One region of the Ochrobactrum teleogrylli genome, then DNA from elsewhere that is predicted to be linked to it. Evidence: predicted binding sites of a transcription regulator. Region 1 holds the regulator's gene; each other region holds the start of a gene.
The links. Region 1 encodes PhoB, which activates phosphate uptake and scavenging genes when phosphate is short. Its sites were predicted from a motif close to TGTCATNNANCTGTCAT; they were not measured.

Region 1 (4,158 bases):
CGAACTCTCGAGAAAGCCGTAGGAGAAAAGATGAACGCCAACGCCAGTTCCGTAAAGATGCGCGGCGACAAGGTTTGCGTATTCTATGGTGAGAAGCAGGCCCTTTTCGACGTCAATCTGGATGTTCCGGAAAAGATGGTGACGGCGCTGATCGGTCCTTCCGGCTGCGGCAAGTCCACCTTCCTTCGTTCGCTCAACCGCATGAACGACACGATTGAAGGTTGCCGCATCGCTGGCAAGATCACGCTCGACAATGAGGATATCTACGATCCGAAGATCGACGTGGTGGAACTGCGCGCCCGTGTCGGCATGGTGTTCCAGAAGCCGAACCCGTTCCCGAAGTCGATCTACGAGAACGTCGCCTACGGCCCGCGCATTCACGGTCTGGCCCGCACGAAGGCCGATCTGGAGGAAATCGTCGTGACCAGCCTGCAGAAGGCCAGTCTGTTCGAGGAAGTGAAGGATCGCCTGCACGATGCGGGCACGGGCCTTTCCGGCGGCCAGCAGCAGCGCCTGTGCATTGCACGTGCGATCGCGGTTAGCCCGGAAGTCATCCTGATGGACGAACCCTGCTCGGCGCTTGATCCGATTGCCACCGCCAAGGTGGAAGAGCTGATCGACGAACTGCGCCAGAACTACACCATCGTCATCGTTACGCACTCAATGCAGCAGGCGGCCCGCGTTTCGCAGCGCACCGCCATGTTCCATCTCGGCAATCTGGTCGAAGTGGGCGACACGGAAACGATGTTCACTGCGCCGACGGAAAAGCGCACGCAGGATTACATCACCGGACGCTTCGGCTAACAAACCGGGGGCAGGGGAAAGCAACCCTTGCGCGCGGATTGCGTCAGAACAAACAGAAGTGCGGCTTCCCCGCAATTTATATTACGAGGTCTACCATGCCGTCTCAGCATACCGTTCGTTCCTACGATGAGGAACTGAAGTTTCTCACCCACAAGATCGCCGAAATGGGCGGACATGCGGAACGTATGGTCGAACAGTCGGTCGCAGCGATCGTCAATGCCGACAACGCCCTTGCGCAGCGCGTCATTTCCGACGACCTGATCCTGGATGCCAGCGAGCGCGAAATCGACGACAAGGCCGTGATGATCATCGCCAAGCGCCAGCCGATGGCGGTGGACCTGCGCGAAATCATCGGTTCGATCCGCATTTCCGCCGATCTGGAGCGCGTTGGCGATCTGGGCAAGAACATTGCCAAGCGCGTTGCCGCCGTTTCGGAATCCCGCCAGCCGGTCAAGCTCTATCGCGGTCTGGAAACGCTCGCCGAACTGGCGCTGACCCAGCTGAAAGACGTGCTCGACGCCTATTCGTCGCGCTCGGTGCAGCAGATCAATGTCGTGCGTGATCGCGACGACGAGATCGACGCCATGTACACCTCGCTGTTCCGCGAGCTGCTCACCTATATGATGGAAGATCCGCGCAATATTTCCGCCTGTACGCATCTTCTGTTCTGCGCCAAGAATATCGAGCGCATCGGCGACCATGCGACCAACATCGCGGAAACCGTTTATTACATCGTGACCGGCCTGCAGATGCCTGCCGAACGACCGAAGGAAGACCTGAGCCACGGCATCGTCGTGGATGAGGCACGCAAGCCCTGAGTAAGCGCTGCATTTGAAGCGATCAGGGCAGATTGCCGGATTGCTCCCAAATGCGGTGGAGAATGTGTGAATAGCGCGGCGGCACGCGGTCGATGGGGGGACGTGTATCTTCCGCTCGCCGGTTTAAGATAGGGAATAATGGATGTCACAGGTACCCAAAATCGCTGTGGTGGAAGACGAAGAAGCGCTGAGCGTTCTGCTGCGCTACAATCTTGAGGCCGAAGGCTATCAGGTGGACACGATGCTGCGCGGCGACGAGGCCGAAATCGCGCTGCGCGAGAACGTCCCTGATCTCCTCATCCTCGATTGGATGCTTCCCGGCGTATCGGGCATCGAACTGTGCCGCCGTCTGCGCCAATGGCCGGAGACGGAACGCCTGCCGGTCATCATGCTGACCGCGCGCGGCGAGGAAAGCGAACGCGTTCGGGGTTTAAGCGTCGGGGCCGACGACTATGTCGTGAAGCCCTTCTCGACACCGGAACTCCTGGCCCGCGTCAAGGCGATGCTGCGCCGTGCCAATCCAAGCCTGCTGTCGCATGTTCTGAAAGTAGGCGATCTGGTGCTCGACCGTCAGCAGCACCGCGTTTACCGCAAGGAAAAGGAAGTCCGTCTTGGACCGACGGAGTTCCGTTTGCTCGAATATTTCATGATGTCGCCGGGCCGCGTTTTCTCGCGCAGTCAGCTTCTCGACGGTGTCTGGGGACCGGATATCTATGTCGATGATCGCACCGTGGATGTCCATGTCGGACGCTTGCGCAAGGCCATCAACTTGGGTCGTGCGCTCGATCCGATCCGCACGGTACGCGGCGCGGGATATTCTTTCGGCTGATCGTGCGTCGATAAAAAACTTCTTTTCGAGCCCGTCTTTCCTCATCGAAAGGCGGGCTCGATCACTTTCTGAAGCGCTCTTGCGGCCTGTTATCCTTGCCAGCCGATTCGGTCCGGGAGACGCTGAAACGGCTGTAAATCGCTAATCTCACGGAATGTTACGCTTCTTGTATCAAAGTTGAAGGAACCGGCGCAGGACTTGCTAAAACAGTTACGCCGCAGATTTTCCCAACCTGATGAAGCAAGATATATCAAAATTTTACAGCAGTTGCGAATTAAGGCAGGGTTGTGACCTGTATTGAGGAAATATCATTTCCATCAAATCAAAGGTTTATCTCTTTTCCGCAGGTTCATTAAGAAAATATTAATAGTTTTGAATGGTTTGTGTGGACAATTGCGCTCGTGATTCGGGTTTCATTTGCGACCATTTCGATGGTTTCAGCAATTTCGGAATTTGACCCATTGCCTTTTTTTGGCCTAAAAATTCCAAAACCTTGAAGAAGACGAGCGATGGCAGGTTGTTTGATTTTTGATCTTAGCCTGCTTTGACTTGCACCGCAGCTAGACCCGTATTGGTCATTTTTGGCCTTCGGATCGACTGCTTCAGTTAAGGGTCCTGAATATGAGACTGAGCCGTTGACGCGCGCTGGTAATTGGAAGCTGCCTGTATTGGCAGGACTGCTCGTAGCGCCCTTCGTAGTGACGGGCTGCACGACGACCGGCACCACAGCCAAGACCGAGAAGACGGCGGCCGTAAGTCACGTCAAGTCGGTCAACGGTGTCAAGACCTATACCTATACGGCAAGGGACAAGGAGTGCCTCGAGCGCGCCATGTTCTTCGAATCGAACCGCTCCAGTTCCGATGGTCTGATGGCTGTCGGCACGGTTGTGATGAACCGCCTCGCATCGGGCCGTTATCCCGATACGATTTGCGGCGTCGTCGGCCAGAAGAACCAGTTCGCGCCCGGCGTTCTCACCCGCAAGATGGAATCCAGCAAGCTGCCCGATGTTCAGGCCGCAGCCGACGCCGTGCTGAAAGGCCAGCGCCATCCGAAGCTGAAGAACGCCATGTTCTTCCATACGGCAGGCCTGAAGTTCCCCTACAACAACATGCACTATGTGCTGGTTGCCGGCGGTAATTCCTTCTACGAAAAACGCAATCGCGACGGTTCGTTGCAGAATCCGGTGCCGCAGGAACCATATAACCTCGCGCTCGCCTATTCGCCGCAATCGCCGTCGCTGCCGCAAGACCCGTCCTATGACGTGACCTTGCCGCAGGCGGGACCGGTTCCGGCAGCAGCGCCAACCGTACAGGTCGCGCTGGCGGATGCGTCCAAGATGGAAACCTCTGTGCGTGGCAGCGGCCTTGGACCGCAGGCGCGGGGCAATCGCCTTGCGCATAACAACGATGTAGCGACGGCGCAGCCGCAAATTCAGCAGGTCGCGTCCTATCAGCCGCAATTCGATACGTCGGCACCGGCAAGCCAGCCGCAATCGCTTGGCTATGCGGCGGCAGACCAGAAGCAGGTCGATGCAATCGGCGCATTGCTTCTGTCGCAGGACCGTCCGGAAACGCCTCTATAAGTTGAGTTGAACAGATTTGGTGCGGGCTAATCTTTCCGATTGGCCCGCATTTTTTATTTGAGTTCTGCATTCCATCGCTATTAGCGGGGACGAACCACGACCGGACGATAGATCGGCTGATAGA
Region 2 (4,158 bases), 1.1 Mb from region 1:
TAGCCGGGCACCGCTATGGCCTTCAATATGGCGCGGCGGATCATGCGCTTGGTCTGCTCGTCCAGATAGGCGAAATTGTAATTGGCCAGATCGCTCATTCTGCGGCCTCCTTCACTGGAGATTCTGCTTGATTTTGCGTCTTCTCATATTCAGCACGCATGCTGCGGATGAGTTCGAGCTCAGCCTGGAAATCGACGTAATGCGGCAGTTTCAGATGCTCGACGAAGCCGGTCGACTGCACATTGTCGGAGTGCGAAATGACGAATTCCTCATCCTGTGCGGGCGCGGTCACGTCGGTATCGAATTCACGAACCCGCAAGGCGCGGTCGCAGAGCGACATAGACATGGCCTTGCGTTCGCTCTGGCCGAACACCAGACCATAGCCACGCGTGAATTGCGGCGGCTGCTTTGAGGAGCCCTTGAACTGGTTCACCATTTGGCACTCGGTCAATTGCACCCGGCCAAGCGAGACGGCAAAGCCCAACTCCGGCACGTCGAACTCGACCTCCACTTCGCCGATGCGAATTTCGCCGACGAAGGGGTGGGTGTTGCCGTAGCCGCGCTGGGTCGAATAACCGAGCGCGAGAAGAAAACCTTCATCACCGCGCGCCAGCGCCTGCAAGCGCAGATCGCGTTCCATCGGGAATGTCCATGGCTCGCGTGTCAGATCGCCGGGCTCATGACCTTCCGGCAGGGAGCCATCGTCCTCGATCATGCCGTTCGCGCCGAGAATATCGGTGACGCGGGGCGTCTCTTCCTTCTCGGTTTCGCGTGCTTCCGGCTCTGGCACAGCAACGTCTCCCGCCAGATCCGGATCGAGAAGACGGTGGGTGTAGTCGAAGGTCGGGCCGAGCATCTGGCCGCCCGGAAGATCTTTATAGGTCGCGGAAATGCGGCGCTCGATCAGCATCTGCCCGGTTTCCATTGGGCGGGAATACCCAAAGCGCGGCAATGTGGTGCGATAAGCACGCACGAGGAAAATGGCCTCGATCAGATCGCCACGCGACTGACGCACGGCAAGCGCGGCCAGCTCGCGATCATAGAGCGAACCTTCCGCCATCACACGGTCAACGGCGAGTGCAAGCTGCTCGACAATCTGATCCAGACGCAGTGCGGGCACAGCACGATCACCCCGGCGGCGATCATCGAGAAGTCGGTGGGCGTTACGAATGGCTGTTTCGCCACCCTTTACGGCAACATACATGTTCAGCCCTCCAGTTTGATTATGCGCGTGGTGCGCGGAAATGCGATGACCGCGCCATCGCAGACCAGAACCAAATCGACGCCAAGCGGATATTGTGCGCCGTTGTCTCGCCATTGCGAAACGAAGTCCTGCGGAAGACCGTCGATGTGAATTTCCCGCTCACCGTTAATGCCCGGCCCCTTCAGAACAAGGCCCTGCCCGCTCTCAAACGACTTGACCGCAAGAACCACCGTTGTCGAACGATCCGGAAACTCCGGCTGCCCTTGCGAGAATTCAGCCAAGGGCGGCAACAGCGAAGCATCGGTAACCAATGCGAATTGCGCAGAAGCGGAAGATTCAACCTGCGGCGCGCCGGTTTGAAATGTCAGCCAGGCTGTAGCGTCTGCATCGGCTGCAATGGCGCGGTCGCACCAGACGGTGGCATCATGGTCGAGCAAGGTGGCGGCTATGACGCCCAGTTCCGGCGTCAATGGCTGGGGCGGCGTGGCAGCCCGGGTCAGAGCGTAGACGCGGCCCGGATTGGCCATCGCATGCATGACGGCATGAAATGCCGATTGGGCGTCGGTGACCGGATTTGCCAAACCACCTTCGAAGGCCGGAGACGAATGGGGTGAAGAATGCAGCATCAATTGTCTCCCCGAACCATGGTGAAGAAATCAACTTTGGTGGCAGCAGCTTCGCTGCGCAGTTTTGTGTCGGCCTGTTCCAGCCGGTTGCGCAAGACGTCGAGGACCTGACGCTCCACCGCTTCACGGCGCGCTTCGTCGGTCCAGAGCGCATCAAACAAAGCGGCCAGTCGTGCCTTTTCCTGATCGCGACCGAGAGCATAGGAATGCCCGACGGAACCATCGGTCAGACGCACAGTCGCGCGCGTCACCGTCGCCTCGCCGACATTGAAAGGCGCACCGCCGCCGCCGATACGGCCGCGCAGCATTACCAGTCCTGTTTCCGGACCACGGAGAATTTCGAAATCAGGCTTGTCCGACCAATTCTGCCAGAAAGCTTTCAGCTCTTCGCCGCTTGCCTGCGCAAGCGTTGCCATGCTGGCCTGTCGTGCAGCCTGCACCGCGTCAAGCGCCTTGCTGTTGCCGGACTTGTCGTTGCTGGCCGAGGCGTGCATCCCACCGGCGGCAGTGCCATTGCCTGCCTTGGGCTCTGTCGTTTGCATGAGCTTTTCCGCCCTGTTCAATTCCGTTGACTTGCCTTGCATATTTGTCTATTTATCTAGACAACCATACAATAACAAAATTATTACTCCCTGCCAATGACAGGACGATGACAGTTGATGACAAAGACCAGACGAATTGAAAGAAATAGCGGCGTGGCGATCTGGCGGCAGATTGCCGATGAGATACGCGGCGACATCATGGCCGGGAAACTTCAGTCCGGCGCGCGCATGCCTGCCGAAATGGAGCTTGCGGATCGCTTCGGCGTCAACCGCCATACGGTGCGCAGCGCCATTGCCGCGTTGACGCAGGAAGGCGTACTTCGTGCCGAACAGGGTCGCGGCACATTCGTCGCCAATGCAAAGCGTTTGACCTACCAGATCGGGCCACGCACCCGCATTTCACAGTCACTGGGCACGCAGGCGAGCGAAGTCAAAGGCATATTGCTCAGCAGCGGCACCGAAGTCGCGACCGCCGAAATAGCCGAAGCCCTGGGCATCGCCGCCGGAAGCGAAGTCACGCGGCTTGAGACGGCGCATAGTGCCGATGGACGCCCTGTATCGCGCGCAACGCATTGGGTGGATGCGGCGCGCTTTCCCGATTTTGCTGCTGACTATGCTGAAAACGGGTCTATTACCTGGGCGCTCAGGAAAGCTGGTATCGAGGATTATTTCCGCAAATCGACAACCATATCTGCCCAGCACGCTGATTCAGATGACCTGAAACATCTGAAGCTCTCGCCCGGTGCTATCGTGCTGATGGCACGCGCCATCAATGTCGATACGAACGGTCAGCCTCTTCAATATTCTCTGACGCGGTTTTCTGCGGATCGCATGGAGTTTTCGATCGATACATATTGAGCTGATAAGCTCGGAAATTTCTTTATTATTCAGTTAGATAATATTAATTTATAAGGTTCCGATTTAACAAACCGTCTAACCATAATGAAACGGGCGCCTAAAGCGCCCGTTAGATTCATCAAAATGGAATTTCGTCGTCGAGATCGCGGGAGAACCCACCGCCACCGCCGCCACCCGAAGAAGACGGTCCGGACGAACCGAAATCGCCACCACCGCCGGAATAATCCGACATCTGATTACGTCCACCACCGCTGCCGCGATCAAAAGAACGGCCCTGATCGCCGCCTTCACCACGGCTATCGAGCATCTGAAGCTCACCACGGAACTTCTGTAGCACAACTTCCGTCGAATAACGGTCGTTGCCGTTCTGATCCTGCCACTTGCGGGTCTGGAGCGCGCCTTCGATATAAACCTTGGCACCCTTCTTCAGATATTGCTCTGCGACCTTGGCAAGGTTTTCGTTGAAAATAACAACGCTATGCCATTCGGTGCGGTCCTTGCGCTCGCCGGACTGGCGATCACGCCAGCTTTCCGAGGTCGCAATACGCAGATTGGCAACCACATCGCCTGAATTCAGACGACGAATTTCCGGATCGGCACCGAGATTGCCGACCAGAATGACCTTGTTGACGCTACCAGCCATCGAAAACCTACTCCGGGTCTCATGCGCGCCTCGCCGGATCTGAAATCCTCACAAGAGCGCTTTCCTAAAGAAGGATCAGGCGCATGAATTGCGCCATCACCTGAAACTCAATTACCCACCTTACAGGACTGGCGCGCATGACGCTCAATTTCCCGGGCGGGGAATGGTCAATGTCCACAGAGTTTATGTTCTTGTTTTGTTCAAAATGCAAGTGCTTGTGGCATCAAATCGACAAAACATCCCTCATTTCTAACGAGGTCCAGTGACTAACGAGGAGAATGCCTG
Region 3 (4,158 bases), 150 kb from region 1:
AGGGCGTGCCGCTCGTCGTCTTCGCAGGCGTCGAATATGGCAATGGTTCTTCGCGTGACTGGGCTGCCAAGGGCACCAACCTGCTTGGCGTGAAGGCCGTGATTGCGCAGTCTTTCGAGCGTATCCACCGTTCCAACCTCGTCGGCATGGGCATTGTGCCTTTCGTCTTCGAGGAAGGCACGAGCTGGCAGACGCTGGGCCTGAAGGGTGACGAAATCGTCACCATCGAAGGTCTGGCCGATGTGCGTCCGCGTCAGAAGGTCGAAGCTTCCATCACCTATGCCGACGGCTCGGTGAAGAAGGTTCCGCTCATCTGCCGCATCGATACGCTGGACGAGCTCGACTACATGAAGAACGGCGGCATTCTGCAGACCGTTCTGCGTGATCTCGCTGCTTAATCAGCGCCCGACTGAAACAAAAAGGCCGCCGGAGCAATCCGGCGGCCTTTTCGTTTCTGACGCAAATAGAGCACACTCGCCGCTGAATCTCACCGCAACGTGAATTCCCATTGATCGGCGTAATTCCTACATAATAGATGTCATCGTCAATTAATGCAGGATCATACAAAGTGACCGTTCAGCCCTCATTCTATGGAACAGCCACATGGCTGACCGGCGATTCCCTGCCGGGCTGGCGCAATGTCTGCGCCGTTCTGGGGCTGGCTTTCACCGGTTGCGTTTCCATGCAGGGTTCTGCATCGGCTGAAGCAGCGCCCAAGAAAACCGCGGTGGTAGAGCTTTTCACCAGTCAGGGCTGCAAGTCCTGCCCGAAGGCGGACGATAATTTTGCCAAGTTCGCCGATGACCCCAGCGTGCTGGCGCTGTCGTTCCACGTCAATTACTGGGATTATATGGGGTGGCGCGACACGCTTGCCACTCAGGATAATACCGACCGCCAGAATGCTTACCGTAACTCCTTCAACGCGCGCATGATCTATACGCCGCAGGCCATCATCAATGGTCAGGCGGAGGTCAATGGGCGCGATGCGGGCGCGATCGAGGCACAGGTCGCCGCCGACAAGCTGACAGTGCCGGTTGCGATCAACCGGCTCGACGATGGTCGTCTGTCCATCGAGATCGGGGCTGGCGAAAAGCCAAAGTCGCCGGTGCATGTCGTTCTGTTCTATTTCCGCGATGCGGTCACCATCCCAATCACTGAAGGCGAGAATGCCGGTCAGGATATCACCTACCGAAACACGGTGAGTGAGATCAACACGATCGGCATGTGGGATGGCAAGCCGCTGAAAATCGAGCTCCCTGCTTCCGAATTGAAGCGTAAGGATGTTTCCGGTTGCGCGGTCATTCTTCAGGAAACCCGGGACGACAACTCGCTCGGGCGCATTCATGGCGCAGCCATGTTCAAGCAGAAAGCGCCGGTCGGGTTCTGATCGCAGGCATTCGGCCGCAAGCCATTATCTATTCGGCATCGGGCCGGATGGGGTGAAGTTAGCTGTCATATTGCGGGAATATCTGGTGTTGCGGCTCGGTCGGACGAAAAAGTTGGTTCGGCTCGGGCAGTCCTTTGGGCGGGGGGCTTGGGGTCGGACATACCCGAACCGAACCGTCTCAGGCAACACGTAGATGCTGAAGCCATAATCAGGCTGGAATGCGAAGCTGACAAGGCGAAAATGTGTTCAACGATCACCATTGCCGACAGACTTTCGTTTTTCGTGAACAGCTAATGCACAGCGGCCCGCGTGCAAAATCCAGCGTTTTATGAGGGAAATCCCGGTCATTTGAACGGTGCCGCGCCTTCCCGCACTTGAATTTGTTTCACAAAAGCATCACCCTCCTGTCATGCGTTTCGTTTCAAGCGCACCTGCCGCTTCGCCACCTACAGGGCTGAAAGGAAGGACATGGATATTTCAAGCGCAGAGGATTCATCATCCTCGTCCAACGCGTCCGCGTCGCCAAAGGTCGTCTCTCTCGACCGCGCAAGGCCGGTTCCCACCGCCATCAGTTTTGACCGGCATGAACTTGGCAAGATTCTCAACATCTATGGCCGCATGGTCGCCGCCGGTGCCTGGCGCGACTACGCTATCGACCATCTGAGCGACCGGGCGGTCTTTTCCATCTTCCGACGCGCCAGCGAGGTTCCGCTGTTCCGGATCGAGAAAAATCCCAAGCTCGCGCAAAAGCAAGGCGCTTACGCGGTCATCGCTGCAAGCGGACTGATCATGAAGCGCGGCCATGAACTGGACCGCGTGCTGCGCGTTTTCGACAAGAGCCTGAAACTCGTCGAGGCCTGATTAGCCTTCGGTTCCTTGATCCTTCGATCCTTCGAGACGCCGTTTTCAACGGCTCCTCAGGATGAGGGGAGCGTAGTCTGCAACGCCCTCCCCTGAGCTTGTCGAAGGGTGAGCTTGTCGAAGGGTGAGCCTGTCGAAGGTGCACTGACTCGCCATTTGATTTATGAAAGCGGCGGTGCTCCCGGCTCCAGCGTGCGCCCGCCATTGAGCGGCAGCTGCATCAGCACCGTATCCAGCCAGCGCCCATGCTTGAAGCCGGAACCCTCAATCCGCCCGCAATGCACGAAACCCATGCTTTCATGCAGCCGCACCGAGCCGATATTGTTCTCGCCATCACCGATGACAGCCAAAAGCTGCCGGAAGCCGAGCTGGGTGGCCCGTTCGATCAGTTCGCGCAGGAGAAGCTTGCCCACGCCCTTCTTCTTGGCCTCGGGCGCGATATAGATCGAATCCTCTGCAAGCCAGCGATAGGCCGGTCTGGTGCGGAAATAGCTGGCATAGGCATACCCCAGAACCACACCATCCTCTTCCGCGATCAGAATAGGGAAACCCTGCGCGACGAAGCCCTCAAAGCGCTGGCGCAGGTCTTCGCGCGACGGCGGCTCGACCTCGTAGGAACCGGAGCCGTTCAACACGGCTTCGGTATAGATTGCAGTGATGGCATCGATGTCGGTGGGGTGGAAATCGCGGACGATGGGCATGAGGCAGAACCGGAGAAATGATTTTACACATTTCCAGAATGCATCAGGAAGCGACCGGACAAAAGCAAAAAGGGCAGCGTTTCCGCTGCCCTTTTCATTCAGAACCTGATCCAGCGACTATTCACGGTTGCCCATGAACTGCAGCAGGAAGGTGAACATATTGATGAAGTCGAGATAGAGACGCAGCGCGCCCATAACGATCTTGCGGCCCTGCGTATCCGATGCATCGCCTTCGTAATACATTTCCTTGATCGACTGGGTGTCGTAGGCGGTGAGGCCTGCGAAGATCAGAACGCCGATCACCGAGATTGCGAATTGCAGCGCGGTGGAGCCAAGGAAGATGTTGACGACCGAAGCCAGGATCAGGCCGAACAGGCCCATGATCAGGAACGAGCCCATAGCGGACAGGTCACGCTTGGTCGTGTAACCGTAGAGCGACAGCGCACCAAAGGACGCAGCCGTCACGAAGAAGGTGCGAACGACGCTCTGGCCGGTGAAGACCAGGAAGATCGACGACAGCGACAGGCCGACGAGAGCTGCATAGCCCCAGAAGACGGCGTTAGCGGTCGAGACCGAAAGACGTTCGATGCGGAAGCTCAGGAAGAACACTGCCGCCAGCGGCGCAAGCATCACCACCCAGCGCAGCGGCGAAGTGTAGAGCGCAACGCCAAGGCCCGTGAGCATCTTGCCATTGGCAAGCTGCGCGACGGCTGCGGACGGGTCCGTCGTCGTTGCGAGTGCCGCAACGGCGAATGCGGCAAGGCCGGTAACGGCCAGGCCGATAGCCATCATGTTGTAGACGCCCAGCATATAGCTGCGCAAACCCTGATCGATGCCTGCATCGGCGCGAGCGCCGCCTACCGGCCTCTGCTGCGCCTGAATATTGCGAAAGTCAGCCATGACTTAAATCCTCTTGCCATGTCCCGTCCGGTGTCGGGGCGCTCATTCCGGCGAGCCGCCGCCAGGCGCCGCTGGCGGGACCCCAGCATGCCTGCCTGACATTATGGGGATTATGGCCCTCACGTACAAGTACCGCCTGTAAAAAAACGCGAGGGCCGGTTTGAAAAATCGGGCTGCATTCTCCATAGGTTCCAATAGCTTACGCTTTGCGCCCTCGCCGCATTACAAATAACTCATATTGTTCTGAGAACCTGCGCAGGCTTCTGTCCCAGCACACGCCATGTCCCGGCCAGCCCGAAACCGACGGTC

Region 2: a site for PhoB is predicted at 2,469-2,485, ahead of phnF (phosphonate metabolism transcriptional regulator PhnF). Genes of this name have one in related genera too.
Region 3: a site for PhoB is predicted at 1,782-1,798, ahead of WIX40_RS13185 (DUF2794 domain-containing protein). Genes of this name have one in related genera too.

Annotation. Positions count from the first base shown of each region.
Region 1 covers NZ_JBBHKQ010000001.1:2,970,723-2,974,880, reverse strand. Annotated here, with positions in the region: gene pstB (phosphate ABC transporter ATP-binding protein PstB) at 1-804, shown strand, start outside; gene phoU (phosphate signaling complex protein PhoU) at 900-1,622, shown strand; gene phoB (phosphate regulon transcriptional regulator PhoB) at 1,765-2,451, shown strand; gene WIX40_RS13890 (cell wall hydrolase) at 3,087-4,034, shown strand; gene WIX40_RS13885 (hypothetical protein) at 4,115-4,158, opposite strand, start outside.
Region 2 covers NZ_JBBHKQ010000001.1:1,870,971-1,875,128, forward strand. Annotated here, with positions in the region: gene WIX40_RS08765 (alpha-D-ribose 1-methylphosphonate 5-phosphate C-P-lyase PhnJ) at 1-98, opposite strand, end outside; gene WIX40_RS08770 (carbon-phosphorus lyase complex subunit) at 95-1,204, opposite strand; gene phnH (phosphonate C-P lyase system protein PhnH) at 1,207-1,830, opposite strand; gene phnG (phosphonate C-P lyase system protein PhnG) at 1,830-2,324, opposite strand; gene phnF (phosphonate metabolism transcriptional regulator PhnF) at 2,487-3,230, shown strand; gene ssb (single-stranded DNA-binding protein) at 3,349-3,873, opposite strand.
Region 3 covers NZ_JBBHKQ010000001.1:2,819,080-2,823,237, forward strand. Annotated here, with positions in the region: gene acnA (aconitate hydratase AcnA) at 1-398, shown strand, start outside; gene WIX40_RS13180 (DUF1223 domain-containing protein) at 653-1,387, shown strand; gene WIX40_RS13185 (DUF2794 domain-containing protein) at 1,856-2,248, shown strand; gene WIX40_RS13190 (GNAT family N-acetyltransferase) at 2,410-2,949, opposite strand; gene WIX40_RS13195 (Bax inhibitor-1/YccA family protein) at 3,067-3,849, opposite strand; gene WIX40_RS13200 (ABC transporter permease) at 4,083-4,158, opposite strand, start outside.